DNA from 4 places in the Kitasatospora brasiliensis genome. Region 2 is predicted to be linked to each of the others. Evidence: riboswitches for the same ligand, from Rfam matches in the RefSeq annotation. Region 2 holds a riboswitch; each other region holds the start of a gene.
The links. Region 2 has a riboswitch for cyclic di-AMP ahead of QWJ13_RS22255 (LysM peptidoglycan-binding domain-containing protein). Riboswitches for the same ligand answer to the same signal wherever they lie in the genome.

Region 1 (7,136 bases), on a different contig from region 2:
CTGGACGTCACCTACCTGCGGGCGCCGCGCTCGCGGGCCGAGGCCGTGGCCGCGCTGGACACCGCGCTCGCCGAGGCGCCCGAGGGCCCCAAGCTGCTCTGCGTCACCGGCGCCTCCAACGTGACCGGCGAGCTCTGGCCGGTCGCCGAGCTGACCGGGACCGCCCACCGGCACGGCGCCCGGGTGGTGCTGGACGCCGCCCAGCTGGCGCCGCACCACCGGGTCTCGGTGCGCGAGCTGGACGTCGACTGGATCGCCTTCTCCGGCCACAAGATCTACGCGCCGTTCGGCGCCGGGGTGCTGGCCGGCCGGGCGGACTGGCTGGACGCGGCCGAGCCGTACCTGGCCGGCGGCGGGGCGACCCGGACGGTGGCCCGGGAGACCGACGGCTCGGTGGCCGTCCAGTGGCACACCGGCCCGGCCCGGCACGAGGCCGGCTCGCCGAACGTCATCGGCGCCTACGCGATCGCCTCGGCCTGCCGGGCGCTGAGCGAGGCCGGCTTCGACGCGCTGGAGGCCCGCGAGCGGCAGCTGATCGCCCGGCTGACGGCCGGGCTGGCCGAGATCCCGCAGGTCAAGGTGCTGAACCTGTTCGGCGCCGACTCCGCCCGGGTGGGCGTGCTGTCCTTCGTCGTCCAGGGCTGGAACAGCTCGCACTTCTCGGCCGCGCTGTCCGCCGAGTACGGCATCGGGGTGCGCGACGGGCTGTTCTGCGCCCACCCGCTGCTCCGCACCCTGCTCGGGGACGAGGACGTCGCCCCGTCCGAGTGCGGTGCGCCGGAGCCCTCACTGCCCGGCGAGCGCAGCCTGAACGCGATCCGGGTGAGCTTCGGGGCCGGGACGCCGGACGAGCACGTCGAGCGCTTCCTGACCGCCGTCCGGGAGCTGGTCACGGACGGCGCGGCCTGGAACTACCGCAACGAGGGCGGGCGCTGCGTCGCGGACACTCGTCGGGCGGGCTGAGCGCCACTCGTTCGGCTACTCGTCCAGGCCGAGGGCGAAGGCGGCTTCCAGGTCGTGCTGGGAGTAGGTGCGGAAGGCGATCTGGGTCTCGGTGTCGGCCACCCCCGGGACCTTGTTGAGCCGGCCCGGGATGACCTCGGCCAGGTCGTCGTGCCGGCGCACCCGCACCATCGCCACCAGGTTGTAGCCGCCGGTCACCGAGTAGACCTCGCTCACGCCCTCGATGGCGGCGATGGACTCGGCGATCTCCGGGATGCGGTCGACACTGGTCTTGATCAGGACGATGGCGGTGATCACTGTTCGGGCTCCTTTGTGAGGTCCCGCCAGCGTATCGGGCGTCAGCCGGGTCGTCGCGGGGGGTGGCGGGCCGCGAGGCAGGCGAGCAGGAACCCGGCGGAGAAGCCGATCACGTGGACCAGGTACGCCACCCCCGGGCCGGCCGAGTGCACCGACCACCACTGGAGGGCGAACCAGAGGCCGAGCACCAGCCAGGCCGGGAAGCGCAGCGGCAGGAAGAACAGCAGCGGGACGAGGGTGGTCACCCGGGCCCGGGGGTGGAAGCGCAGATAGGCGCCGAGGACGGCGGAGATCGCGCCGGAGGCCCCGATGAGCACCCGGGTGGCGTCCGGCGAGTGCGCCTCGGCGAGCGCGAAGCCGTACGTGCTCAGGCAGCCGGCCGCCAGGTAGAACACGGCGTACCGGGCCCGGCCCAGCCGCTGTTCGACGGTGGGGCCGAAGACGTGGAGGAAGAGCAGGTTCCCCAGCAGGTGCAGCCAGCCGGCGTGGAGGAAGAGGCCGGTGAGCGCGGACAGGGCCGGGTGCTTGCCGGGGATCGGGGCGGCCGGGCAGCCGGGGACCGGGTCGGGGGCCTCGGCCAGTTGTTCGGCGGTCAGCGGCCGGCCGGACAGCAGTTCGGCCGGGACGGCGCCCCAGCGCTGCTCGTACCGCTGCTCCGCGCAGACCCGGGTCTGGCCGCTGCCGTACAGCGGGTTGAGCCCGGCGGCCGGGCCGAGCAGGAAGACCAGGGTGTTGAGCGCGATCAGGGCGTAGGTGACCGTGAGGAGGGTGGCCGCCCGGTGTCGGCCCCGGGCGGCGGTGTGGTCGGGGACCGCGATCGCCATGCGGCCAAGCATCCCTCCGGGCGCCGCAGGTGACACGGCGGTTTACGGCAGGTGGACCAGCGCGGGTGTTCGGGCAACCGGTGGTCGCGGCGGTTGCCCCAGGCAATAGGCTGGGGGCGGGCGATCCCGCCTCCCGCCGCCGACGCCGGGGCTCCGGGGGGAGTGCCCAGCCCGACCTGGGACCACCCGAGAGGACCCCCGATGACCGTCCCCGCCCTGACCGCTGAGACGCGCTGGCGCTGCACCCTGTGCGGCAACCTCACCCGCTTCGACGTGACCCGCACCGCGCGGGTGACCGAGTTCCTGCACTTCGACCTGTCCGGCGAGTCCAAGGTCGAGGAGACCGAGGTGCTCAGCGAGACCATCGAGTCGGTGCGCTGCCGCTGGTGCAACGCGGTGGACCAGGTCGAGCTGGTGGCCCGCCCGGGGGCCGAGGACGCGGAGGCCCCCGCCGAGCAGGGCTGATCCCCGGCGGTGCGGCGGGCGGTGCGCGACACCCCCGTCCGCCGCACGGGACAATACAGAACAAGACGCACGGAGCGTGACGACAGGGGCGGCAGCGGCCGTACCCCGCTGGACCAGGATCGGAGCCGAGGACGTGGTGGACGCAGCGAAGGAGCCCGGCGAAGCCCAGGGGCTTCAGCCAGCTGCGGCCGAGGCCCCGGCCGAGGCGGAGCGCGTCGTCGAGAAGCTCGACCGGCCGCTGCCCGAGGGGGTGCGCCGGCGGGTGGTCGGGCTGGCCTCGGACGCGCTCGGCGGGCTGCCGTCGGCCGAGCTCCCGCAGAGCCTGCGTCAGTACGTGAAGTTCACCCCGGCGCGGCGGGCCAAGTACGCGGCCACCGCGCTGGCGGCGGCGCTGGAGGCGGAGCCGGCCTTCCGGGTACGGATAGCGGAGCGGTTGCGGCTGGGGCAGCCGGACCTGGTGAAGGCGCTGGAGTCGGGCACCGTCCCGAGCGCCGCCGATCCGATGGACGTCGCGGCCGCCGCCTACCTGGTGCGGTCGGCGGGCTGGAGCCGGCTGGTGGCCGAGGCCGGCGAGGAGGCCGAGCGGGCCGGCGCCGAGGACGCGGCCGCGGAGGCGGCCCGGCTGGTGGAGAAGCTCCAGGCGGAGCTGGCCGAGCTGCGGGCCTCCGGGCGGGCGGACCTGGACCGGCAGCGGGCCGAGTCCGACGGCGTCCGCAAGGAGGCCGAGTCGCTGCGCAAGAAGGTGCGGTCGCTGGAGAGCGACACCCGCCGGGCGCAGGCCGAGGCCCGTCGGGTGACCGGGGAGCTGGAGGCCGTGAAGGCGCAGGCCGCGGCCGAGCGCAGCGCGGCCGAGATCGAGGCGCGCCGGCTGCGGCACCGGGTCTCCGAGCTGGAGAACGCGGCCGAGCAGGGCCGCCGGTCGGCGCGGGAGGGGCGCAGCGTCGAGGACATGCGGCTGCGGCTGCTGCTGGACACCGTGTTGCAGTCGGCCCAGGGGCTCCAGCGGGAGCTGGCGCTGCCGGTCTCCCAGATCCGCCCGGCGGACCTGGTGGAGGCGGTGGTGCCGGGAGCGGCCTCGCCGCACGACGTGGCCCGGCGCGGGCTGGCCGAGGACGATCCGGCGCTGCTGGACCAGCTGCTGGCGATCCCCCAGGTGCACCTGGTGGTGGACGGCTACAACGTGACCAAGACCGGCTATCCGACGCTGCCGCTGGAGCAGCAGCGGATCCGGCTGCTGGGCGGGCTGGCGATGCTGGCCCAGCGCACCCAGGCGGAGGTCACCTGTGTGTTCGACGGGCAGGACCTGGACGTCCCGGTGATCATGGCGCCGCCGCGCGGGGTCCGGGTGCGGTTCAGCCGGACCGGGGAGACGGCCGACGAGCTGATCCGCCGTCTGGTGCGGGCCGAGCCGCAGGGCCGTCCGGTGGTGGTGGTGTCCACCGACCGGGAGGTCGCGGACGGCGTGCGCAAGGCGGGTGCGCGCCCGGTGGCGTCGGTGCTGCTGCTGAACCGGCTGGCCCGGCCCTGAGCCCGAATTCGCGGGTGTGGTGAGGGTCGGTCAGGAAACGTGAAGTCAGCGTGGTGAACGGATTTCACGCGTTCGGGGGAGTGGCAGAACCGATAGAACTTCACTAGGGTCTGGTGTCAAACCTATTTTCGGGAATCTCATCCCATCAGGTGAGTCCGTTGGAAGAAGGAGCCGGTCCCTTGGCCTCCCACCGCCGTCCCAAGCAGCCGAGCCGCGCGCGGATCTCCGTGCTCACCGCTGCCGCTGCGACCGCGGTCGCCCTCTCCGCCCAGGTGGCCGCACACGCCGCGCCCCAGCCGAACAAGGCGGACGTCAAGGCGCAGATCGACCAGCTCCAGGAGGAGCAGGAGCAGGCGGCCGAGAAGTACAACGGCGCCAAGGAGCGGGCCGACCAGCTGCGCAAGCAGGCCGACCAGCTCCAGGACCAGGTGGCCCGCGGCCAGGAGGAGATGACCCAGCTCCAGGGTGGCCTCGCCGAGGTGGCGGGCGAGCAGTACCGCACCGGCGGCATCGACGCGTCCGTCCAGCTGATGCTCTCCTCCGACCCCTCCGGCTACCTGGAGAAGGCCTCCACCATCCAGCAGGCCAGCACCAGTCAGGCCGAGGCGCTCAAGGGGCTGCTGGACCAGCAGCGCCGGCTGGACCAGGAGAAGGCCGAGGCGGCCGCGGTGCTCGCCTCCCTGGACACCACCACCAAGGACCTGAACCAGGCCAAGTCGGACGTCAACGCCAAGCTGAAGGCCGCCCAGGACCTGCTGAACTCGCTCAGCGCCGCCGACCGTGCCGCGCTGAAGGCCCAGGAGACGCAGGACGACCGCGCCTCGCGCGGCAGCGACCGGGTGGACCTCGGCAACCTGCCGGCGGCCAGCGGCTACGCGGCCACCGCGGTGTCCAAGGCGATGGGCAAGCAGGGCTCGCCGTACGTCTGGGGCGCCACCGGGTCGACCACCTTCGACTGCTCGGGCCTGATGGTCTGGGCGTACGGGCAGGCCGGCGTCTCGCTGCCGCGCACCTCGCAGGAGCAGGGCCACTACGGCACCCGGGTGCCCTCGCTGAACGAGGCCCAGCCGGGCGACCTGGTGGTCTACGGCTCGGACATGCACCACGTCGGGATGTACATCGGCAACGGCATGGTGGTCCACGCGCCGCACACCGGTGACGTGGTGAAGGTGATGAAGGCCGACGCGATGCCGATCAACACCATCCGCCGGGTCTGACGGCCCGACACGCCCGCGCGAGCAGTTGTGACCAGCGCCACCTCCGTTCGGGGGTGGCGTTCGGGTTTTCAAACCCTTTTGCGGTCGAATGCTGAGAACTGATCAGCCTTGCGTGTACCAGTGGTCACCATCGGTCATTTTCACAAAAGAACTTGGGTAATCTTCGGTCTTTTTTCTGACAAGGATTTGAACGGATCACGGTTCAGTTACTAGGGTCGAGCCTTGGACCACCGCACTGTCGATCGCCCAGCCAGGGTGGCGGCGGTGGTCTCCGCCGAGTTCGCGAGGCAGCGGGGCAGGTCGAAGCGACTGCCCGACAGGGGAGCCCAGCAATTGGGGGCGCTGCGGAGCGGAGCCGGGGAACCATGTTCCTCCGGGGTGAATCGGCGCCAGGTCGGCCGCTGGAGCGGCCGTGAGGCGTCGTAGGGCATGCTTCCGGCCCGAACCCGTCAGCTCACCCGGTAGGCGGACGTAGGAAGAAGGAGCCCGCCTTCGTGGCGTCCCATCGTCGTCCCAAGCCCGCCGGCCGCGCCCGCGTCTCGATCATGACCGGTCTCGCCGCCGCGGCCGTCGCCCTCTCCGCGCAGTCCGGCGCCCACGCCGACCCGCAGCCGACCAAGGAACAGGTCAAGGAGCAGGTCGACCAGTACAACGAGCAGGCCGAGGTCGCGACCGAGAAGTACAACGCCTCGCTGGAGAAGCAGCAGGAGCTGGAGAAGCAGGTCTCCGGCCTCCAGGACCAGGTGGCCCGTCAGCAGGCCCAGGTGACCGAGCTCCAGGGCGGACTCGCCGAGATCGCCGGCGAGCAGTACCGCAACGGCGGCATCTCGCCGACCGTCCAGCTGATGTTCTCCTCCAGCCCGGACACCTTCCTGAACCAGGCCGGTGCGCTGAACCAGGCCGGGGACACCCAGAAGAACCAGCTGAAGCAGCTCCAGGAGCAGCAGCGCAAGCTGGACCAGGACCGCACCGAGGCCCAGAACAAGCTCGCGGAGCTGGACTCCACCACCACGCAGCTGAAGGCCTCCAAGGAGGAGGTCCAGAGCAAGCTGAAGGCTGCCCAGGACCTGTTCAACACGCTGTCCGAGCAGGAGCGCCAGGCGATCCAGCAGGCCGAGCAGAAGGCCGCCGCCGACGCCAAGGCCAAGGCGGACGCCGCCCAGGCGCAGCAGCAGGGCGCCGACCGCGCCTCGCGCGACAATGGCCGCAGCGACCTCTCGGCCCCCACGACCACCGCTCCGGTGAAGGTGGCCGCGGGCAGCTCGCGCGGTGCCGCCGCCCTCTCGTACGCCGCCTCCAAGATCGGCAGCCCGTACGTCTGGGGCGCCACCGGCCCGAGCTCCTTCGACTGCTCCGGCCTGATGGTCTGGGCGTACAACCAGGCGGGCGTGTCCCTGCCGCGCACCTCGCAGGCGCAGGCCGGGGCCGGTACCCGGATCGGCACGGACCTCTCCCAGGCCCAGCCCGGCGACCTGCTGATCTTCTACAGCGACGCCCACCACGTCGGCATCTACGCGGGCAACGGCCAGGTGCTGCACGCCCCCAAGCCGGGTGCGTCGGTGCGCTACGAGGCGGTCTCCAACATGCCGCTGGCCTCCATCGTGCGGGTCTGACACCTGCTCGAACGCCTCCAGGCCCGGTCTTCCCCAGGGAAGGCCGGGCCTGCGGCTTTGCGGCGCGGTCGAGCTGATGTCCGATTGGCGGTCGAATATTCGGGTTGGGAGGGGTTTGGACTCGCTTGCCCGGACTCGCTAACGTCTGCCACCGGACTTCCGCTCGACGCCGCCCGCAGTGGTGCGGCGGCGGGGGTCCGCGCCGCAGGATTGGAGTCGCCGCCGCCAT
Region 2 (7,136 bases):
GGAGTCGATCGACAAGGCCGCCGCCCGGCTGAAGGACCTGGTGCCCGAGGCGCGGATCGCCACCGCGCACGGGCAGATGGGGGAGACCCAGCTGGAGAAGGTCGTCGTCGACTTCTGGGAGAAGGAGTTCGACGTCCTGGTGTCGACCACGATCGTGGAGTCCGGCATCGACATCTCCAACGCCAACACCCTGATCGTCGAGCGCGGCGACACCTTCGGCCTCTCCCAGCTGCACCAGCTGCGCGGCCGGGTCGGGCGAGGCCGTGAACGCGGCTACGCGTACATGCTGTACCCGCCGGAGAAGCCGCTCACCGAGACCGCGCACGAGCGGCTGGCCACCATCGCCCAGCACACCGAGATGGGCGCCGGCATGTACGTCGCGATGAAGGACCTGGAGATCCGCGGCGCGGGCAACCTGCTGGGCGGCGAGCAGTCCGGGCACATCGCGGGCGTCGGCTTCGACCTCTACATGCGGATGGTCGGCGAGGCGGTGGCGGAGTTCCGCGAGTCGCTGGCGAACGGCGGGGAGCCGGAGGAGGAGCCGCTGGAGGTGAAGATCGAGCTGCCGGTCGACGCGCACGTGCCGCACGACTACGCGCCCGGCGAGCGGCTGCGGCTCCAGGCGTACCGCTCGATCGCGGCGGTCAACTCGGAGGAGGACATCCGGCAGGTCCGCGACGAGCTGGTGGACCGCTACGGCAAGCTGCCCGAGCCGGTGGAGAACCTGCTGCTGGTCGCGGCGCTGCGGCTGTACGCCCGGCGGTGCGGGATCTCGGACATCACCCTCCAGGGGGCCAACGTCCGCTTCGGGCCGGTGGAGCTGCGGGAGTCCCAGCAGCTGAGGCTGAACCGGCTCTACCCGCGCAGCCAGGTGAAGGCGGCGGCCCAGCAGCTGCTGGTGCCGCGCCCGAGCACCGGGCGGATCGGCGGCAAGCCGCTGGTCGGGCGGGAACTGCTGGGCTGGTGCACCGATTTCCTGTCGGCCATGTTCGACGACCTCGCGGGGGCGAAGAAGTAGCGGTCGCCCTCGGGTGGTCCACGGCGGTCTCGGGCTCTGCCCGGGGCCGCCGTTCTGCTGGTGCGCTGCGTGCTGTGGGGGCTTGCCGGTGGGCGTTCTGGCGTGAACGCTCCGGTGTGAGCGGAGGTGTCAGCCGAGCTTCCACTGGCCGGTCTGCGGGGCGAAGCCGCTGTCGAGGCCGAACTGGGCCTTGTCGAGCGTGGCGTCCTTCGGGACCTCGAAGGTGACGAAGCCGAGGGCGCTCTCGCCGGGGGCGATGGTGGCGGGCACCTGGAAGCTCGTGAGTGGATGCTGCTTGTCCGAGGGCTGGGGAGTGGGAAGTCGGCCGGGTCGACTTCCTGCGCCGGCCGGGAGCCGAGTGGCTCGGGCGGCTTGGTGGGGCGGCGGGTAGGTTCGGGGGTGTGACGACGAATGTTCCGGGCGCGAAGTTGATCCTGCTGACCACCACCCACCGGGTGGCTCCCGGCCTGCTGGCGTGGCCGGCGTGGGAGGCGTTGCGGGCGGCGGGGCGGGTGCTGGTGGGGGACGAGGGGCATCCGCAGGTGCCGGCGGTGCGGCAGGCCGGGGTGGCGGTGGAGGTGGTGCCCGCCGGCTCGGCGCCGGCGTTGGCCCGGCTGCTGACCGGGCAGCCCGCCGGGGCGGGGCCGACGGTGTGGCTGGGCAGCCCGGACGGGGACCCGGGGTTGACCGACGCGCTGGCGCGGCTCGCGGTGGAGCACGCCGGTGAGGTGCCGGAGATCGAGGTGCTGCCCGGCTCGTACGACCTGCCGGGGGCGCGGCTGATGGACCTGGTGACGGTGATGGACCGGCTGCGCTCGCCCGGCGGCTGCCCCTGGGACGCCGAGCAGACGCACGAGACCCTGGTGAAGTACCTGGTCGAGGAGGCGTACGAGCTGGTCGAGGCGATCGAGGAGGGGGACCGGGCGACGCTGCGCGAGGAGCTGGGCGACGTCCTGTTCCAGGTGTTCTTCCACTCCCGGATCGCCGAGGAGCACCCGACCGAGCCGTTCACCGTCGACGACGTGGCCGGGGACATCGTCGAGAAGCTGATGTACCGGCACCCGCACGTGTTCGGGAACGTCGAGGTCGAGGGCGCCACCGAGGCGGAGGCGAACTGGGAGCAGCTGAAGGCGGCCGAGAAGGCGGACCGCGAGTCGGTGCTGGACGGCGTGCCGACCGCGCTGCCCTCGCTGGCGTACGCGGCGAAGCTGGTGTCCCGGGTGCGCCGGGCGGGCTTCACCGGGGTGCCGGACGAGTCGTACGAGCTGCCCGCCGAGCTGACCGCCGACTCGGCGGGCCGGCTGGTGCTCGCGGTGGTGCAGCGGGCGCACGCCGCCGGGGTGGACGTGGACGCGGCGCTGCGGTCGGCCGCGCGCGGTTACCGGGACGCGGTGCGCGCGGCCGAGGGCCTCAAGCCGGTCGGGGAGTAGGGCCCGAGCCTGGCGCTCAGGCCGCCGCGGCGGTGTGAGCCTGGCGCTCAGGCCGCCGCGGCGGTGCTCTCCGGGCGTCGCTGCGGCGGGACGAGTTCGCCGATGGCCTCGCCGACGAGGACGACGAGTTCGGCGAGGCGTTCCAGATCGAGGTGGTCGGGCAGGTCGGCCAGCGAGACGACCCGCTCGCCGTCCGGGCCGGCCACGGCGAACACGTCGATCGGGCCGAGGTGCTTCTCGGCGGTGTCCACGAGGGCGGCGACGTCGCTGGGGCGGCGGATGTCGCCGCAGACGCCGACGACGGGGCAGCCCGGCCGGTCGAGTTCGGCGGCGAGGTCTTCGGCGACGCCGACGTTCTGGTCGGCGATCAGCATCCCGGCGGAGCCGTCCGCGGCGAACCTGCGGGCGAGGCCCGCGCCCGATCCGCCGTCGAGGACCGCGATGACGACGACTGACCCGCTGACCCGCATGGCCTGCTCCTCCCTGTGGACGACACCGCACCGGCGCCCACGCGTACTGCGGAGGATCGTAGGCAGGTCCTGACCCTCCGCAACAGGGATTACCCCTCAGGTGACCAGGGTCACGCCCGCCCTCCGGCCAAGAGCTGTCCAAGAGCCGTTCATTGACCGTCCATGGCCAGGAAACGGCCGGGAAACCGGCAGGTCGCGACAGGGACGCGGCCCGGTCGCCCGTCGGCGCGGGGGCGCGCCCGTGACACCGGATACGGTCGGTCCATGCCAGCTCAGCCCGACCCCGCCGACGCCCCCGCTCCGCAGCTGTTCACCTGGGAGTTCGCCGCCGATCCGTACCCCGCCTACGCCTGGCTGCGCGAGCACGCCCCGGTGCACCGGACCACGCTGCCGAGCGGGGTCGAGGCCTGGCTGGTGACCCGGTACGCGGACGCCCGGCAGGCGCTCGCGGACAGCCGGCTGTCGAAGAACCCGGCGCACCACAGCGAGCAGGCGCACCGCACCGGCCGGGTGGGCATCCCGGGGGAGCGGCAGGCGGATCTGATGACCCACCTGCTGAACATCGACCCGCCGGACCACACCCGGCTGCGCCGCCTGGTGTCGAAGGCGTTCACGCCGCGCCGGGTGGCCGAGTTCGAGCCGCGGGTGCAGCAGCTCACCGACCGGCTGATCGACGGCTTCGCCCAGCGCGGTTCGGCGGACCTGATCCATGAGTTCGCCTTCCCGCTCCCCATCTACGCGATCTGCGACATGCTCGGGGTGCCGGCCGAGGACCAGGACGACTTCCGCGACTGGGCCGGAATGATGATCCGACATGGCGGCGGCCAACGTGGCGGTGTGGGGCGCGCGGTGAAGCGGATGCGGGCGTACCTGCTGGAGCTGATCCACCGCAAGCGCGCCGACCTCGGCGACGACCTGATCTCCGGTCTGATCCGGGCCAGTGACCACGGTGAGCACCTGACCGAGAACGAGGCCGCGGCGATGGCCTTCATCCTGCTGTTCGCCGGCTTCGAGACCACCGTCAACCTGATCGGCAACGGCACCTACGCGCTGCTGCGCAACCCGGAGCAGCGCCGACTGCTGCAAGAGTCGGTGGCGCGCGGGGAGAGCGCGCTGCTGGAGACCGGGATCGAGGAACTCCTGCGCTACGACGGGCCGGTGGAGCTGGCCACCTGGCGGTTCGCGACCCGGCCGCTGACCATCGGCGGGGTGGACATCCCGGTCGGCGATCCGGTGCTGGTGGTGCTGGCCGCGGCGGACCGCGACCCGGCCCGGTTCGCCGACGAGAACACCCTTGACCTGGCCCGGAAGGACAATCCCCATCTGGGGTTCGGGCACGGCATCCACTACTGCATCGGCGCTCCGCTCGCCCGGCTGGAGGGGCGTGCCGCGCTGGCCACGCTGCTTTCCCGGCTGCCCGATCTGCGGCTCGCGGAAAGCCCGGAGAATCTGCGCTGGCGCGGTGGCCTGATCATGCGTGGCCTGCGCGAACTGCCGGTGGAATTCAGCCCGGAGAGCCGCTCGCCGCAGGGCCCTCCGGATGCTCCTCGGCACTGACGAAACGTCGCCAACCGGCAGCAAACGGGGGTGTGAACACCCATCAACCGGACATAACACCGCACTTTGTAGGCGGGTGAACACGTGCCGTAATCCCGGTGTGATATCGGTGATATGAGCTTGTGATTCATCTGAAGATCTGTCTACTCTCCCTGGAGTTCGCAGCTGCGGACCTCGTGCGCGGAACGCCGAATCCTGCCCGCCGCGCACGGGAAACCGACCAGAACCCTGGGCAGGGGCGGGGGAACCAGGTTTGTTGCCGTCCCCACGGCTTGGGGTGAAGCCGCCCAGCGGAAACGTTTCCGCGTACGGCGGCCGGGCCACCTCCCGGTCCGAACCCGACAGCTCACCTCGCAGGCGTGCGGAGAGGGACCTCTTCATGCTGTTCGTTGGAACTGGCCGCCACCGTCGTCGCACCCAGGCCGAGAAGGCCATCGCCGTCGCCGGTGTGGCCGGCGTCGGACTCGCGATGCCGCTCCTCACCGCCACCGGTGCTTCCGCCGCCCCCGTCTCCACCTGGGACGCCGTCGCCCAGTGCGAGAGCGGCGGCAACTGGAGCATCAACACCGGCAACGGCTTCTACGGCGGCCTCCAGTTCACCTCCAGCACCTGGAAGGCGTACGGCGGTGGCGCCTACGCCCCGCAGGCCAACCAGGCCAGCAAGGGCCAGCAGATCGCCGTCGCCGAGAAGGTCCTGGCCTCGCAGGGTCCGGGCGCCTGGCCGGTCTGCTCCAAGAAGGCCGGTCTGACCAAGGGCGGCGCCGCCGCCGCGGTCGACACCTCCGGCAGCAAGGCCCAGTCGGCCCCGAAGCAGCAGGCCCCGAAGCCCGTCAAGCCGGCCGAGAAGCCCGCTCAGCAGCAGGCCCCGAAGGTGGCCCCGAAGCCGGCTCAGAAGCCCGCCGCGCCGCTGGTCCAGCAGGCCGCCCCGCAGCAGCAGACCCACCAGACCCCGGGCTTCTCCGGCAAGGCCGGCTGGGACGCCGACGCCAAGGTGTACTGGTACCAGAACAACGGCGCCTGGTACTGGACCAGCCACCAGAGCGTCTACCAGCAGTACGCCGGCCAGGCCGCCGCCCAGCCGCAGTACGCCCCGCAGGCCGCCACCCAGCAGGCCCCGCACGCCGCCGGCCACGACTACACCGTCCGCGCGGGTGACACCCTGTCGACGATCGCCGCCGCCCAGGGCGTCTCCGGCGGCTGGCAGGCGCTGTACCAGGAGAACCACGCCACCGTCGGTGGCAACCCGAACCTGATCCTGCCGGGCCAGGTGCTGCACCTCGCCTGAGCCGACGTCGGGCGGCCACGCCCGATCGCGGCGCACGGATGAAAGGGGACCGGTTTCCTACCGGTCCCCTTCGTCCGCGTTCGCCCGCCCCAGGGGGGACGAGCTGGGACAAGCAGGTGAACTACCGGTGGGTAGTGGGGCCACACGCTGAGACGGAACCGAGGTCGAGGTGGTCCCGGGAGCCCGGGCGGTTAGGCTCTGGTCGTAACGACTCCGCAATCGTCCTGCTGACAGCACCCCGTCAGACCGGACCCTGCTTCCGCAAGGAGATGCTTCGTGCCGTCCATCGATGTCGTCGTAGCCCGTGAAATCCTCGACTCGCGCGGCAACCCCACGGTCGAGGTCGAGGTCGGCCTCGACGACGGCAGCACGGGTCGTGCCGCTGTTCCGTCGGGTGCCTCCACCGGTGCCTTCGAGGCGCTGGAGCTGCGCGACGGCGACAAGAACCGCTACTTCGGCAAGGGCGTCGAGAAGGCCGTCCTGGCCGTCATCGAGCAGATCGGCCCGGAGCTGGTCGGCTACGACGCCACCGAGCAGCGCCTGATCGACCAGGCCATGCTGGACCTGGACGCCACGCCGGACAAGTCCTCGCTCGGCGCCAACGCCATCCTGGGTGTCTCGCTGGCCGTCGCGCACGCCGCCTCCGAGGCCAGCGACCTGCCGCTGTTCCGCTACCTGGGCGGCCCGAACGCCCACGTCCTGCCGGTCCCGATGATGAACATCCTCAACGGCGGCTCGCACGCGGACTCCAACGTCGACATCCAGGAGTTCATGATCGCCCCGATCGGCGCGGAGTCCTTCTCCGAGGCCGTCCGCTGGGGCGTCGAGGTCTACCACACCCTCAAGGGCGTGCTGAAGGAGCGCGGCCTGTCCACCGGCCTCGGCGACGAGGGCGGCTTCGCGCCGAACCTGGACAGCAACCGCGAGGCCCTGGACCTCATCGTGGAGGCCATCGAGAAGGCCGGCTACGTGCCCGGCCGGGACGTCGCGCTGGCCCTGGACGTCGCCTCCTCCGAGTTCTACGAGAACGGCGCCTACCAGTTCGAGGGCAAGGCCCTCACCTCGGCCGAGCTCATCGAGTACTACGCCGAGCTGGTCGACGCCTACCCGCTGGTCTCCATCGAGGACCCGCTGGACGAGTCGGACTGGGACGGCTGGAAGGCCATGACCGTCAAGCTGGGCGACAAGGTCCAGCTGGTCGGCGACGACCTGTTCGTCACCAACCCGGCCCGCCTGGCCCGCGGCATCGAGACCGGCACCGCCAACGCGCTGCTGGTGAAGGTGAACCAGATCGGCTCGCTGACCGAGACCCTGGACGCCGTCGAGCTGGCCCAGCGCAACGGCTACCGCTGCATGATGTCGCACCGCTCCGGTGA
Region 3 (7,136 bases), on a different contig from region 2:
GTCACGCCGCGGACCAGCTGGGTGGTGAGGAAAACCAGCACCAGCCCGATGAAGGACACCCCGGCGATCTGCCACACCGACTGGATCTCGTAGAAGTGCCGGACCCCGTCGTCGTCGAGGGAGTCGAACAGCCGCAGCCCGCCCCAGGGGGTGTAGGCCTTGTAGATCCAGTGGTACAGCGGGTAGAGCGTCAGCCCCCAGCCGAGCAGGAAGAACACCAGCGTCACGGTGAAGCTGAACACCGCCCAGGGGAACATCACCACCTGGTACAGCACGGCCTTCCAGCCGGCCGCGTCCCCCAGCCGCGCGGTGATCGCGCCCCAGGCACCCGGGCGGACCTGGCGCACCGGCTCCGGGCCGGGGACGTCCAGGGCCAGCATGCCGCGCACCCGGGCCCGCTCCAGCCGGCCGAAGCCCCGGGCCGTACTGGTCAGGGCACCCAGCACGGGCAGACCGAGGACGGTGACGAAGGTGCCGAGGCCGAAGCAGAACATGATGATCGAGACGGCGAAACCGGCGATCGCCACCGGCAGGCCGCTGAGCGCGTAGCCGACCTCGCGGTGGTAGTACGCCGAGAACGGCGCCCGCCACAGGGCCGGCCGCTGCCCCGTCGGGCGGGCCCCGGCCGGGCGCCGGTCGCTCTCGTAGCCCCAGTCCCGGTCCTCCACGCTGTGGCTGCTGCTCATGCTCCCGGCCCCCGGCCCCTCGTGCTGACGTCTCGTTCGTCCCGCTGACGTCGTCCAGTCTGGCGGATGCCCAGGTCGGAGGGGATGTGGAGGCCTGGCGGATCGGGGGTGGGGTTAACCCCCGGGTCGGCCTCCCGCCGCCGCGTCCGGCCGCCACTCGTCGGCGAGCAGCGCGTAGAGGTACGAGTCGTACCAGGCGCCGTTCTTGAACCCGTCGTGCCGCAGCCGCCCCTCCCGCCGGAAGCCCAGGCCGGTGAGCACCTTGACGGAGGCCGTGTTGTCCACGGCCACCCGGGCGGTCAGCCGGTGCAGGTCCAGGGCGCCGAAGGCGAGGCCGCAGAGCAGGCCGACGGTCTCGCCCGCGTAGCCGCGGCCCCAGGCGTCGCGGGCCAGCACGCACCCGAGGTCGGCGGCGCGGTGCCCGCCGAGGCCCAGCGAAGCCTGCCCGATCGGCGGCGCCGCCCCCGGATCGTCGGCGTCGGCGAGCCTCGTGACGGCCAGCCGGTAGGTGTCCCGCTCCTCGGCCAGCGCCTCCTCCAGGTAGAGCTCCAGCTGGTCGGCGCAGTCCTCCCGGCCGCTCGGCCCGAACGGCAGGTACCGGGTGACCTCCGGGTCGCCGAACAGCGCGTGCAGCGCCTCCACCTCGTCCTCGGTGTGGTGGTACTCGCGGATGCCCAGGCGCGGGCCGGTGAGTCGTACAGGGACCATGGCTGCCGACCCTATCCCCGCCCGGCGGCTACCGTTCGGACTATGAACGACGAAGACCTGCGGCTCGCCCCGCGCACCAAGGCCGCCGACCTGCTCGCCTGGGCGGCCGAGCAGGGCCGCGCGCCGGTGGCCGAGCAGCCGCTGCGCGCGGTGCTGGCGCTGCTGGAGCTGGGCGAGGGCAGGATGCACGACGGCTGGCCCGAACTGACCTCCAACGCGGTGGAGCACCTGCTGTACGAGCGCCTCCACCTGTACGTCCAACCCGCCCCCGAGGAGGACCCGCTCGCCTACGGCGACGCCGTCCGGCTGCTGGTCGACCACCAGCGGGCGGCCCGGCGGCTCAACGCCAAGCGCCAGGAGCGACTGCACGCGGAGGCCGAGTGGCAGGGCGAGGTCGCGGCCGGGCTGCTGCGCCGCGCCGATCTGGTGACCTGGCCCCGGCTGTACGCGCTGCTGCTGCACGCGTACGACGTGGACGTCACGGACCCGGAGGCGGTCCGGGACTGGCTGGCCGGCTTCGGCGAGCTGGCGCAGGAGGAGCGACTGGCCGCGTTCGAGGCCCTGGCGGCGACCGGCTGGCTGGACGAGCCGGACGAGCAGGGCTGGGGACCGGGCCGGATCCTGTCGGTCGGCATGGCCACGGACGGCGCGCGGCGACTGCTGGAGCAGGGCCTGATGCGGCGCAGCTACCGCAACCTCGCGGAGCTGACCGCGCAGGGGCGGCCGATGCCGGACGAGCTGACCGGGGACTTCGACCGGTTCGAGGAGGCCGCGGTGGAGGCGGCGCTCGACCTGTTCGGGGAGTGGACGGTGCCGGGGCTGCCGCGGCTGCTGGTGACGGAGTTCCCGGAGCTGGCGCCGGAGCCGGGCCAGGAGGAGATCGAGGCGTACCTGGCCCAGCTGCCCGCCGAGGAGCAGCTGCCCGCCGAGGAGCAGCTGCTCTTTGAGGGGCAGTCGCCCGCCGAGGAGCAGCTGCCCGCCGAGGAGTAGAGCGCGAAAAGCGGAGCCCCCGGGTTCGGGGGCTCCGCGGGTGGGGCTGGGATCAGGGGTTGAGGCCGCGCTGCTGGAGCCAGGGCTCCGGGTCGACCGGGGCGCCGCCGCCCGGGCGGACCTCCATGTGCAGGTGCGGGCCGGTGACGTTGCCGGTCGCGCCGACCTTGCCGATCTGCTGGCCGGCGACGACCTGGCCGGAGCCCTTGGTGATCGAGGAGAGGTGGCAGTACCAGATCTCGGTGCCGTCGGGCAGGGTCTCGACGATCCGGTAGCCGTACGCGCCGGCCCAGCCGGCCGAGGTGATGGTGCCCTGGCCGAGCGCGTGGACCGGGGTGCCGGTGTCGGCGGCGAAGTCCAGGCCGGTGTGCAGATGGGCCCAGTAGCGGGCGCTCTGGCCGTAGTGGGCGGAGAGCCGGTAGTCCGTCACCGGGAGGGTGAGGGCGGCGGCCTTGGCCCGCTCGGCCTCCTCGGCGGCGCGCTTGGCCTCGGCCTCCTTGGCGGCGGCCTTGGCCTCGGCCTCCTGCGCGGCCTGGACCCGGGCACTCTCCTCGGCGGCGGTGCGCTGGCTGTCGGCCTGGTGCTGGATGCGGGCGGCGAGCGCGAGGCCGGGGTCGGCGGCGAGCGCGACCGGGGTCTCGTCGGGGATCTCGACGGCGGGCGCGGCGGCCGGGGTGGCCGAGGCGAAGCCGGTGGCGCCCAGGGTGGCGGCGACGGCGGTGACGCCGAGCAGCGGGGAGGTTCCGCGGATCTGACGCGGCATCCGGTGGCGGTTGGCCTCGGCCTCCGCGCCGAAGGCCTCCGGACCGAAGTCCTCGGGGCCGTCCGTGCCGGGGTGGTCGAGAAGCTGGGTACCGGCTTGTGCCTGGGTATGCGTCGACGCCACGGAGGCGCGCTCCTTTCCTTCCTTCGCGCCTACCGGGTTAGCTGACGGGTTCGGAGCAGGAAGGTCTCCTACGGCCGGGCCGGGGCCCCGCCGATTCACCCCAAGGAACATGGTTCCCCGGCTCCCTGGCCTGCCCGGAGGCCGGCCGGCGGGATTAGGCGACGGCGCACGGTGCCGTCTGGGTACGGCGTTGACAACCGCGCTGCGTTATCAAACGTTAATCCTAGGAGGCCCTGATTCCAAGCCACCCGTTTGGAGCAGCTTAGGCCCTGGTGATCGGACGTCAACGAACGGCCCCTCATACCCGGGCCCATCTGAGTACACCTACTCATGTGCGGCCCGCGCCGGCGGTCGCATCCTGACGCCATGAGCGCACCGATGAAGACTCGCACCACGGCCGCCTACCACGTCCAGGCCGTCCTCTCCTTCGCCCTGTCGGGCACCGCCCTCGCCGCCGGGATCGCCTGCCTGCCGGTCGGCGCCTGGACCCGGGCTTTCCTCGGGCTCGGCCTCCTCTACACCGTCACCTCCGCGTTCACGCTGGCGAAGGTGATCCGGGACCGCCAGGAGTCCAACGAGATGGTCACCCGGGTCGACCAGGCCCGGCTGGACAAGCTGCTCAGCGAGCACGACCCGTTCAAGGTCGAAGGGGTCTGACGCGCCGGCCGAGTCGGATGCCGGGCGGTCGCGTTCGACGGTCACGCTTGGCGGTCACGCTTGACGGTCACGCTTGACGGCTAAGGCTATTAGCCTTAGCTTTATGGCTATCGGCAGTAACGCCGACCCCGCGCCGGCGGCCCGAGGAGGACCCCCATGAACGGCACCATCACCCCGAGCACCCAGTACCTGGCCGTTCCCGGCGGCCGGATCTCCTTCGACGACACCCGGCAGGGCGAGGGCACCCCCGTCGTCCTGCTCCCGGGCATGCTCGACAGCCGGGCCACCTACCGGCACCTGCGCCCGCTGCTGGTCGCGGCCGGCCACCGGGTCGTCACCATGGACCTGCGGGGCTTCGGCGAGTCCTCCCTGATCTGGGACGACTACAGCCCGGCCGCCCTGGCCGGCGACGTGCTCGCCCTGCTCGACCACCTCGGCATCGAGCGCGCCGTCCTCGCCGGGAACTCCTACACCGGGGCGACAGTCGTCAAGGCCGCCGGGGACGCGCCCGAGCGGGTCGCCGGCATCGTGCTGATCGACGCCTTCGTCGAGAACCCGCCGCCGGGCGCCCTGATGCGCGGCGCCATGGGGCTGCTGGGCGCGGCCCTCGTCCACTGGCCGGCCGCCTGGGGCTTCTACCTGCGCAAGATGGCCTTCCCGGGCGCCAAGCCCGCCGACTTCGACGCGTACGTGGACGGGCTGGTCACCGCGCTGCGCACCCCCGGGCGGAAGACCGCCACCCGCGGGTACGTCCACGGCGACTCGGCGCCGGTCGGCTGGACGGCCGCGGTGCGGTGCCCGGCGCTGGTGGTCATGGGCAGCGAGGACCCCGACTTCCCGAAGCCGGAACTGGTCGCCGACCGGCAGGCCGCCGCGCTGGGCGGCGCGCGGAAGGTGATGATCGAGGGCTCCGGGCACTACCCGATGGCCGACAACCCGGCGGCCACCGCGGACGCCCTGCTGCCGTTCCTCGCCGAGCTCGGCTGAACGCCCCCTCCTCTTTCCTCCATCCGACCGCCGCACGAAGGACCCGAAGCCATGCCCCGCGTAGGACTGACCCCCGACCAGGTCGTCGACCACGCCCTCGCCCTCATCGACGACCAGGGCGCCGAGGCGCTCACCCTGGCCTCCGTCGCCGCCCGGGCGGGCGTCGCCACGCCCTCGCTGTACAAGCACGTCAGCGGCGGCCTCGCCGAACTGCGGCGGCTGATCGCCGTCCGGGTCACCGGGGACCTGGCCGACCGGCTGGCCGCGGCGGCGGTCGGCCGCAGCGGGGACGACGCGGTGGCCGCCGTCCTGCGCGCCTACCACGCGTACGCCACCGAGCACCCGCACCGCTACAACGCGCTGCCCCAGGCGCCGCAGCCGGACGACGACCTGGCCGCGGCGGGCGGGCGGCTGGTCGGCGTGATCATCGCCGTCCTGCGGGAGTACGGCCTCGACGGCTCCGAGGCGATCCACGCCGCCCGGACCGTCCGCTCCGTCGCCCACGGCTTCGCCTCCCTCAGCACCGCCGGCGCCTTCCAGCTCGGCGAGGACCTGGCCACCACCCACGACCGGCTCATCGCCACGCTCACCACCGGGCTGCGCGCCTGGCCGGCTTAGGGTCCCCGCGCCCGACCACGCCCGACCGCGCCCAACCACGCCCGATCACGCCCGACCACGCCCTTTCGCGACACCGCGAGCACCAACCCCACACATCGCGGGACGCGATCCGGCCAACCGGCGCGATTCCGACGCTGTCGCGGGGACCGGCCGGAGCGCTCGGACGCCTCCCCAGGTGGAGGGATCGAGGTCGAACGAGTGCCGATTGGCGCCGAATTGACTCGATATTGACAAGATCCGGTCACTTGGCGAGATCCGTTCACACCTTCGTAGGATCATCACCCTAGAATTCGCGGCGTGACGATGACTCAGTGGTCCGTAACGGCAACCGGCGTGCTCGCCGTCCTCGCCCTGGTGGCCGCCGCGCGGTACCGAGCCGTGTCCGTCACCCAGCGCGGCCGCGCCGACCGGCTGCACCGCGAACTCGCCACCGCCCAGGAGCGGCTCGCCACCGAACTCGCCCGCCGCGGCGCCGAACTCGCCGCCGCCCAGCAGGAACACGAGCACACCGCCTCCACCCAGCGGGCCTTCCTCAGCGTCGCCCGCCGCATCCTGGTGATGGCCCACGACCAGCAGGCGCTGCTGGACGAGATGGAACGCACCCACGACGACCCGGCGCTGCTGGAGGGCCTGCTCAAGGCCGACCACGCGGCCGCCCAACAGGCCAGGCTGGCCCAGACCCTGGCCGTACTGTGCGGCGCGCGGGCCGGCCGGCACTGGCCGGAACCGGTCTCCCTGGAAGACGTCGTCCGCGGCGCCCAGGGACGCATCCTGCCGTTCCAGCGCGTGGTGGTGCGCAGCCGGATCGAGACCGCGGTGGTCGGCGCCGCGGCCGAGGCGCTGATCCACGCGATCGCCGAGCTGCTGGACAACGCCACCCGCTACTCCCCGCCCAGCACCCAGGTGTTCGTCACCCTGATGCCGGTGCACAACGGCGCCGTCATCGAGATCGACGACGGCGGCGTCGGCATGCCCGAGCAGGCCGTCGCCAAGGCCGCCGCCGCGCTGGCCGGGGGCAGCACCCTGGAGGTCTCCCGACTGGGCGAGGTGCCGCAGTTGGGCCTGGCCGCAGTCGGCCGGCTCGCCGAGCAGTACGGCTTCCGGGTCACGCTCAGCTCGGCGCCCTCGCCGTACGGCGGTGTCCGGGTGGTCCTGCTGCTGCCGAACGCGCTGCTCACCGAGCCGCTGCCGCCCACCGTCCCCGGACTCGGGCCGGACGACCGGGCGTTCACCCCCGACCCCCGGCCGGCCTTCCCCGCCGGCCACCCCCTGGTGGAGACCCCGCCGCCCGGGCGGTCCGCGGCCGCCGGCGACACCCCGCCGCCGCTGCCCCGCCGCAGCCACCGGCGGGACCGCGGGTCCCGCCCCGCCCAGCACGCCGCTCCCACCCCACCGCCCGCGCCGCCCTACCGCTCGGCCCGGGACGCGCAGGCGTTCATGGCGATGTTCCAGGCCGGTACCGCCAGCGGCCGATCGGCCGCCCGGACCCAGATCCCGCCCGGACCCCACTGACCGTTCCCCGCCCCGCTTCCCCCCGACTTCCCCAGCGCTCCGGAGAGTTCCATGACCACCACCCCTGATCTCGGCTGGCTGCTCGCCGACAT
Region 4 (7,136 bases), on a different contig from region 2:
GCCGCCCAGCACTCCGAGCTGGTCATGGCCGGCCGTTCGCACAACGTGGCCGCGCAGGCCACCACCCTGGGCAAGCGGTTCGCGTCGATCGCGGACGAGCTGCTGGTCGCCTTCCGCCGCCTGGAGGAGCTGATCGCCCGCTACCCGCTGCGCGGGATCAAGGGCCCGGTCGGCACCGCCCAGGACATGCTGGACCTGCTCGGCGGCGACACCGAGAAGCTGGCCGAGCTGGAGCGCCGGGTCGCCGCGCACCTCGGTTTCGAGAACGTGCTGACCAGCGTCGGCCAGGTCTACCCGCGCTCGCTGGACTTCGAGGTGCTCACCGCCCTCGTCCAGCTGGCCGCCGCGCCGTCCAGCCTGGCGAAGACCATCCGCCTGATGGCCGGCCACGAGCTGGTCACGGAGGGCTTCAAGGAGGGCCAGGTCGGCTCCTCCGCGATGCCGCACAAGATGAACACCCGCTCCTGCGAGCGTGTCAACGGCCTGGCCGTCATCCTGCGCGGCTACGCCTCGATGACCGGCGAGCTGGCCGGCGACCAGTGGAACGAGGGCGACGTCTCCTGCTCGGTGGTGCGCCGGGTCGCGCTGCCGGACGCCTTCTTCGCCTTCGACGGCCTGCTGGAGACCTTCCTGACCGTCCTCGACGAGTTCGGCGCCTTCCCCGCCGTGATCGAGGCCGAGCTGGACCGCTACCTGCCGTTCCTCGCCACCACCAAGGTGCTGATGGGCGCGGTGCGCGCGGGCGTGGGCCGGGAGACCGGGCACGAGGTCATCAAGGAGCACGCCGTCGCCTCCGCGCTGGCGATGCGCGCGGGCGCCCGTGAGAACGAGCTGCTCGACCGCCTGGCCGCCGACGAGCGGATCCCGCTGGACCGGGCCGGGCTGGACGCGCTGCTGGCCGACAAGCTGTCCTTCACCGGTGCGGCCGGCGCCCAGGTCGCCGAGGTGGTCCGCCGGGTCGAGGCCGTCGCCGACGCCTACCCGGCGGCCGCCAAGTACGCGCCCGCCGACATCCTCTGACGGAGTATCAGCGCTGGGGCCCCGCTGCCGGACCGGTGGCGGGGCCCTCGCGCGTGGTGGGGACGTGGCCCGGGTCGAGCGGCGGAGCGGTGGGGCCGCACGGCCAGTCGCAGTTCGGCTCGGCCACCGGCTGCTCCTCGGACGCGAGCACATTGCCCCGTACGGTCGCGAAGGCGATCAGCCCGCCGCCGGCCAGCAGGCCCGCGCAGATCAGCATCGCGGTGTGGAAGGCGGAGTCGACCGCGGAGGGCACCCGGTAGGCGTCGCCGCTCAGCCCGGCCAGGGCCGGCAGGGCGGCCACCGCGAGCAGCCCGGCCGCGCGGGCGGCGGCGTTGTTGACCCCGCTGGCGATGCCCGCGTGCCGCACCTCGACGGCGGCCAGCACCGTCGCCGTCAGTGGCGCCACCAGCAGCGTCATCCCGCAGCCCATCACGGTGACGGCGGGCAGCACGTCCGCCCAGTACGAGGAGTCGGGGCCGGTGCGCAGCATCAGCAGCACCCCGGCGGCGCACAGCAGCGGGCCGACGGTCAGCGGGATGCGCGGGCCGATCCGCTTGCCGAGCCGCCCGGCGCGCGCCGACAGGGCCAGCATCAGCACGGTGATCGGCACCAGGGCGAAGCCCGAGACCAGCGGCGAGAACCCGGACACGATCTGGAGCTGCACCACCAGCAGGAAGAAGACGCCGCTGAATGCCGCGTACACGCACAGGGTGACCAGGTTCACCGCGGTGAACAGCCGGGAGGAGAACAGGCCGAGCGGCAGCATCGGCTCGGGCGCCCGGCGTTCGACCACCACGAAGGCGGCGGCGAGCAGCACCCCGAGCACCCCGCTGACCCAGACCGCGGGGGACAGGCCCTCGCCGGCCGCGGTCAGCGCGTAGGTGATCGCGCCGAGGGCGAGGGCGGCGAGCAGGGCGCCGAGCGCGTCGAAGCGGCCGGAGGCGCTCTCGTCCCGGCTCTCCGGCACCGACCGGGTGGCGACGGCGATCACGGCGGCGGCGAGCGGCAGGTTCAGCAGGAAGATCCAGCGCCAGCCGGGGCCGTCCACCAGCCAGCCGCCGAGGAAGGGGCCGACCGCGGCCGACACCCCGCCGAGGCCGGACCAGAGGCCGACCGCCGCCGAGCGGTCGTCAGGGTGGAAGACGGCCTGGAGCATGGCGAGCGAGCCGGGGGTGAGCAGCGCGCCGCCGATGCCCTGGACGGCGCGGGCGGCGATCAGCACATGGATGTTCGGCGCGGCGGCGCAGGCCGCGGAGGCGGCGGCGAACCAGACCACGCCGATCAGGAAGACCTTGCGCCGCCCGTAGCGGTCGCCGAGCGCGCCGCCGAGCAGGATCAGGCCCGCCAGGGTGAGCAGATAGGCGTTCAGCGTCCATTGCAGGGACGCCAGTGTGGCGCCGAGATCGGCGCCGATCCGGGGCAGCGCGACGTTCACCACGGTGCCGTCGAGCATCGCCATGCTGGAGCCGAGCACCGTCGCCAGTAGTACCCAGCGACCCTGCGCGGTGCCCAGGCGCAGGGTGCCGGCCTCGGAGGTGGCCACGGGCGAATCCTGCGTTGTCCGGGGCGTACGTGACAAGGGTCACCGGTGGGCGTGTTGGCCGGATGCGGTGGGTGAGCGGGCGGGTGCGCGGTGTCGTGAATCTCGGCGCAGGGTCGTGGATCAGTGGCCGGGAGTGAATGGGTTGTGTACGTATCGTGTGGTCGGGCCTGCGGAGGGTCACCGGGGGGCGGGGGGTCGTCGCCGTTTCAAGAGATCGACATTGCTTCACCCGAACGGATGGGTTTTAGTTCAGCGACCGCCCGGCCAGTCCGGACGGATCCGCCGGGTGGAACGCCGAGTCCTGCCGCTGCCCGGTGGTTCGAAACGAACTCTGTACGGCAGGAGCGGGGGACCCACAGGTAAGTCGCCGGACCGGAGTTCGCGCCTCAGTGCGCGGGCGTCCAGGACCGGCTCGGGGTGAAGCCGCGCATGCGCGGCCGGGCAACTCCAGCCCGAACCCGACAGCTCACCTCGCAGGCGTCGGAGAGGAAAATTCCATGCCTGCTCAGGCTCGTCGTATCGCCCTGCCCCGCGCCGCCCGCATCGGCATCGCCACCGCCGTCACCGGTGTGTCGTTCGCCCTTCCGCTGGTGACCGCGATCAGCGCCCAGGCCCACCAGGCTCCGGCTGCTCCGGCCGCGCAGGCCGCTTCCGCCGCCAAGTCGGCCGCTCCGGCCGCTTCCGCCGCGTCGGAGAGCTACCGCGTCGTCAGTGGCGACACCCTGTCCAAGATCGCCGACGTCAAGGACGTCGAGGGCGGCTGGCACGCGCTGTACGAGCAGAACCGCTCGGTCGTCGGCGCCAACCCGGACCTGATCTTCCCTGGCCAGCAGCTCGCGCTGCCGGGCCACGCCGCCGACGCCGCCCCGGCGAAGCCCGCGGCCCCGGCCAAGCCGGCCGCCCCGGCGACCCAGGCCGCCGAGCCGCAGGCCCAGGCCCAGGTCCAGGTGCGGACCGAGGCCGCCCAGCCGGCCGCGCAGCTCCAGACCCAGCTCCAGGTCGCCACCCCGACCCAGGCCGTGACCGCCACTCCGGTCGCCGCCGCCACCTCCGGCTTCGTCGCCCCGCTGGCCAACCCGAAGCTGGGCACCGCCTACGGCGTGGCCGGCTCGATGTGGGCCTCCGGCCACCACACCGGTCAGGACTTCGTCGCCGCCACCGGCACCCCGCTGCGCGCGATCGCCAACGGTGTCGTGGTCAAGGCCGGCAACGGTGGTGCCTACGGCAACGAGGTCGAGATCAAGCTCGCCGACGGCCACTACGCCGAGTACGCGCACCTCTCCAAGATCGGTGTGAAGATCGGTCAGAGCGTCACCGCCGGCCAGCAGATCGGCCTCTCCGGCGCCACCGGCAACGTGACCGGCCCGCACCTGCACTTCGAGATCCGCAACGGCTCGGAGTACGGCTCGGACATCAACCCGGTCGCCTTCCTGCGCGCGCACGGCGTCGCGCTCTGAGCCTGAGGCTCGGCAGTAGGAACCAGGAACCACCGCTGCTGCGGGCGAACCGATCCTCCGGGATGGTCATGTCGGGTGACCGCTCGACCGGGTGATCGCCGCACGGCGGCCATGGGCGCGGGACACGCCCAGGCCGGCCCGGCCGTACGGGGAACTCCTCGTACGGCCGGGCCGGCCGCTGTCGTTCCCGCTCCGTTCGACCCGTCGAACGCGGCGTCAACTCCGGTGCGCGGGGCGTCGATCGCCGGTGTCGCGGGCTTCGCGGCCGCGCGATGCTGTCGGACGGTCAGCGCCCGGCCGGTCCGGCGGGCGGGCGGGTCCGGGAGTCGAGGAGGCCGGATGGCGGTCCGGAGCGAGGGCGTGGCGGGGGAGACGGCCGGGCGGGAGCGGTCCGGGCCCGACGGGGTCGACCGGCTGAAGGCGGACTCGGTCGGCCTGGCCGGCGTGGTGTTCATGGCGCTCGCCGGCGCCGCCCCGATCACCGCGATGACGGGCAACCTGCCGATCATCGTCGGCCAGGGCAACGGCGGTGGCGCGCCCGCCGCGTACGTGGTGGCGACCGTCGCGCTGACGGTGTTCTCGATCGGGTACGTGGCGATGGCCCGGCACATCACCGCCGCCGGGGCGTTCTACGGCTACATCTCGCACGGGCTGGGGCGGGTGGTCGGGATGGCCTCGGGGCTGCTGGCGGTGCTCGCGTACGTCGTCACCGAGGCCTCGGCGATCGGCTTCTTCGCCTACTCCCTGCGCGGGCTGGTCCGTTCGCAGCTGGGGGTGGAACTCGGCTGGGGCTGGTACGCGTTGGCCGGGGTCGCGGTGATCGGGGTGATGGCCTGGTTCGACCTGCACCTGACGGCCAAGGTGCTGGGGATCGCCCTGGTGCTGGAGATCGGGGTGCTGGGCGCGGTCTCGCTGGCCGTGCTGTGCTCCGGCGGCGGGCCGGAAGGTCTGCTGCCCGGCTCCCTGAACCCACTGAACTCGCTGAAGGGAGTGGGGAGTTCGGGTGCGGAGGCGGCCGGGCTCGGACTGTTCTTCGCGTTCTGGTCCTGGGTGGGCTTCGAGTCGACCGCGATGTACGGCGAGGAGTCCCGCGACCCGAAGCGGGTGGTGCCGCGGGCGACGCTGATCTCGGTGGTCGGGGTCGGGCTGTTCTACGTCTTCGTGTCCTGGATGATCGTCTCCGGCAACGGAGTCGAGCACGCCATCGCGGTGGCGAGCGGCACGGTGCCGGGCAAGGACGGCAACAGCCTGTTCTTCGACCCGTTGCGCGCCCACCTGGGGGCCTGGGCGGTGAAGGTGTTCCAATGGCTGGTCGTCAGCGGCTCGTTCGCCTGCGCGATGGCCTTCCACCAGTGCGCGGCCCGCTACCTGTACGCGATCGGACGGGAGGGGCTGCTGCTCCCGGCGCTCGGCCGTACCCACCCGCGGCACGGCTCGCCGTACGTCGCCTCGGTGGCGCAGTCGCTGACCGCGGCGGGGCTGGTGGCGGGGTTCCTGGCGGCCGGGATGGACCCGTACGCGCACCTGTACACGCTGCTGGCGCTGCTCGGGACGATGGCGATCCTGGTGGTGCAGACGCTCTGCTCCTTCGCCGTGGTCGGCTACTTCCACGTGCTGCGGCGGCATCCGGAGACCGCGCACTGGTTCCGGACGCTGGTCGCGCCGCTGGTGGGCGGGGCGGCGATGGCCGGGGTGGTGGTGCTGCTGGTGCTCAACAAGGACGCCGCGGCCGGGGCGGCCGCGCACACGCTGCTGTTCCGGCTGATCCCGTACCTGGTGATCGGGGTGTTCGTGGGCGGGGTGGTGCTGGCGCTCGTGGTGCGCCGGTGGCGGCCGGAGCTGTACGCGCGGATGGGGCGGGTGGTGCTGGAGGACGCGGTCGAGCGCTGACCGGGCGGCCCGGCTGGGGGAAGGGTCAGTGCCGGTGGACCGGCAGGCCGTGCTGGGCGGCGGCCGCGGTCAGCGGGTCGTCCAGGGCGGCGCGCAGCCGCAGCCGGGAGCCGTGCACGGAGACCGGGGTGTCCAGGTGGTGTTGCTCGCCCAGGGCGCGGACGGTGAGCGAGGAGGTCGTGCCGAGCAGGCTGCGGACCCGTTCGGCGGTGGTGGGCTCGGGGACCTCGGGATCGCCGGTGGGCAGGCTCATGGACGGACCTCCAGTTAGTTAGGTGAGCCTAACCTAATGTCCGAGTGGAGGTGTGGCAAGCAGGCGGAAGGGCCCGGACGCGGGGGTGGCGTCCGGGCCCTTCGGCGCGGCGGGTCGTCAGGAGACGACGGCCTGGGCGTCGATCTCGACCAGCATCGGCTCCTGCGGCAGCTCGACGAAGATCGTGGTGCGGCACGGCTTCACGCCGCCGGGCTTGACGTTCTCGTCGATGAACTCGGCGTAGACCTCGTTCATCAGCGGGAAGTCGGCGCGCTTGGTGAGGTAGACGCGGAACATCACCACGTCCTCGATGGTGGCGCCGCCGGCCTCGACGATGGCCTTGACGTTCTCCAGGGTGCGGCGGGTCTGTGCCTTCACGTCGCCGTGGTGCAGGTACTCGCCGGTGGCCGGGTCCTGCGGGCCCTGGCCAGAGACCTGGAGGATCGGGCCCTTGCGGACGCCCTGGGAGAACATCCAGGCGGGGGCGGGGGCGCCGTCGGTGCGGATCTCGGTCTTGTCGGAGGACATCGGGGTTCCTTACTCGTTGATGGGGCGTCAGATGTGGTCGGGGCGGCCGCAGTCGGCCGACACGGCGCGGGTGGTGGCGAGCAGCTGCGGGAGCAGGTCCAGCACCTGCTCGTACGGCAGGACCACGTCCGGGACGGAGATGGAGGCGGCGGCGACCACCCGGCCGCTGGCGTCCCGGACCGGCGCGGCCACGCAGTTGATGAAGGACTCGTGCTCGGCGTGGTCCTGCGCCCAGCCCTGGGCGGCGACCTTCTCCAGCTCCGCGAGCAGCGCCTCGGGGGTGGTCAGGGTGCGCTCGGTGTGCGGGGTGAAGTCGATCCCGGCCACCACCCGGCGCCGCTCGGGCAGCGGGAGGTCGGCCAGCAGCACCTTGGAGACGGCGGCGCTGTGCAGGGCGGCGCGCAGGCCGATCCGGGAGTACATCCTGACCGGGTGGCGGGAGTCG

Region 1: linked by a shared signal. The riboswitch ahead of QWJ13_RS05280 (C40 family peptidase) and the one ahead of QWJ13_RS22255 (LysM peptidoglycan-binding domain-containing protein) in region 2 are both predicted to bind cyclic di-AMP.
Region 3: linked by a shared signal. The riboswitch ahead of QWJ13_RS07930 (M23 family metallopeptidase) and the one ahead of QWJ13_RS22255 (LysM peptidoglycan-binding domain-containing protein) in region 2 are both predicted to bind cyclic di-AMP.
Region 4: linked by a shared signal. The riboswitch ahead of QWJ13_RS16795 (M23 family metallopeptidase) and the one ahead of QWJ13_RS22255 (LysM peptidoglycan-binding domain-containing protein) in region 2 are both predicted to bind cyclic di-AMP.

What each region holds. Positions count from the first base shown of each region.
Region 1 is NZ_JAUOOW010000001.1:1,161,379-1,168,514, reverse strand. It holds gene QWJ13_RS05310 (aminotransferase class V-fold PLP-dependent enzyme) at 1-963, shown strand, start outside; gene QWJ13_RS05305 (Lrp/AsnC family transcriptional regulator) at 979-1,260, opposite strand; gene QWJ13_RS05300 (rhomboid family intramembrane serine protease) at 1,302-2,084, opposite strand; gene QWJ13_RS05295 (hypothetical protein) at 2,286-2,549, shown strand; gene QWJ13_RS05290 (NYN domain-containing protein) at 2,683-4,077, shown strand; gene QWJ13_RS05285 (C40 family peptidase) at 4,257-5,294, shown strand; cyclic di-AMP (ydaO/yuaA leader) riboswitch at 5,625-5,778, shown strand; gene QWJ13_RS05280 (C40 family peptidase) at 5,789-6,907, shown strand; gene QWJ13_RS05275 (C40 family peptidase) at 7,135-7,136, shown strand, end outside.
Region 2 is NZ_JAUOOW010000005.1:606,240-613,375, reverse strand. It holds gene mfd (transcription-repair coupling factor) at 1-1,018, shown strand, start outside; gene QWJ13_RS22275 (DUF4352 domain-containing protein) at 1,148-1,288, opposite strand; gene QWJ13_RS22270 (nucleoside triphosphate pyrophosphohydrolase) at 1,420-2,448, shown strand; gene QWJ13_RS22265 (SDR family NAD(P)-dependent oxidoreductase) at 2,496-2,918, opposite strand; gene QWJ13_RS22260 (cytochrome P450 family protein) at 3,183-4,475, shown strand; cyclic di-AMP (ydaO/yuaA leader) riboswitch at 4,684-4,849, shown strand; gene QWJ13_RS22255 (LysM peptidoglycan-binding domain-containing protein) at 4,855-5,760, shown strand; gene eno (phosphopyruvate hydratase) at 6,037-7,136, shown strand, end outside.
Region 3 is NZ_JAUOOW010000002.1:22,312-29,447, forward strand. It holds gene QWJ13_RS07915 (sensor domain-containing protein) at 1-686, opposite strand, end outside; gene QWJ13_RS07920 (GNAT family N-acetyltransferase) at 801-1,394, opposite strand; gene QWJ13_RS07925 (hypothetical protein) at 1,437-2,384, shown strand; gene QWJ13_RS07930 (M23 family metallopeptidase) at 2,437-3,270, opposite strand; cyclic di-AMP (ydaO/yuaA leader) riboswitch at 3,283-3,441, opposite strand; gene QWJ13_RS07935 (YiaA/YiaB family inner membrane protein) at 3,637-3,927, shown strand; gene QWJ13_RS07940 (alpha/beta fold hydrolase) at 4,084-4,914, shown strand; gene QWJ13_RS07945 (TetR/AcrR family transcriptional regulator) at 4,966-5,532, shown strand; gene QWJ13_RS07950 (ATP-binding protein) at 5,836-7,044, shown strand; gene QWJ13_RS07955 (roadblock/LC7 domain-containing protein) at 7,096-7,136, shown strand, end outside.
Region 4 is NZ_JAUOOW010000004.1:147,909-155,044, forward strand. It holds gene purB (adenylosuccinate lyase) at 1-1,020, shown strand, start outside; gene QWJ13_RS16790 (MFS transporter) at 1,028-2,563, opposite strand; cyclic di-AMP (ydaO/yuaA leader) riboswitch at 2,919-3,058, shown strand; gene QWJ13_RS16795 (M23 family metallopeptidase) at 3,061-4,020, shown strand; gene QWJ13_RS16800 (APC family permease) at 4,360-5,910, shown strand; gene QWJ13_RS16805 (hypothetical protein) at 5,936-6,163, opposite strand; gene QWJ13_RS16810 (RidA family protein) at 6,281-6,691, opposite strand; gene QWJ13_RS16815 (IclR family transcriptional regulator) at 6,719-7,136, opposite strand, start outside.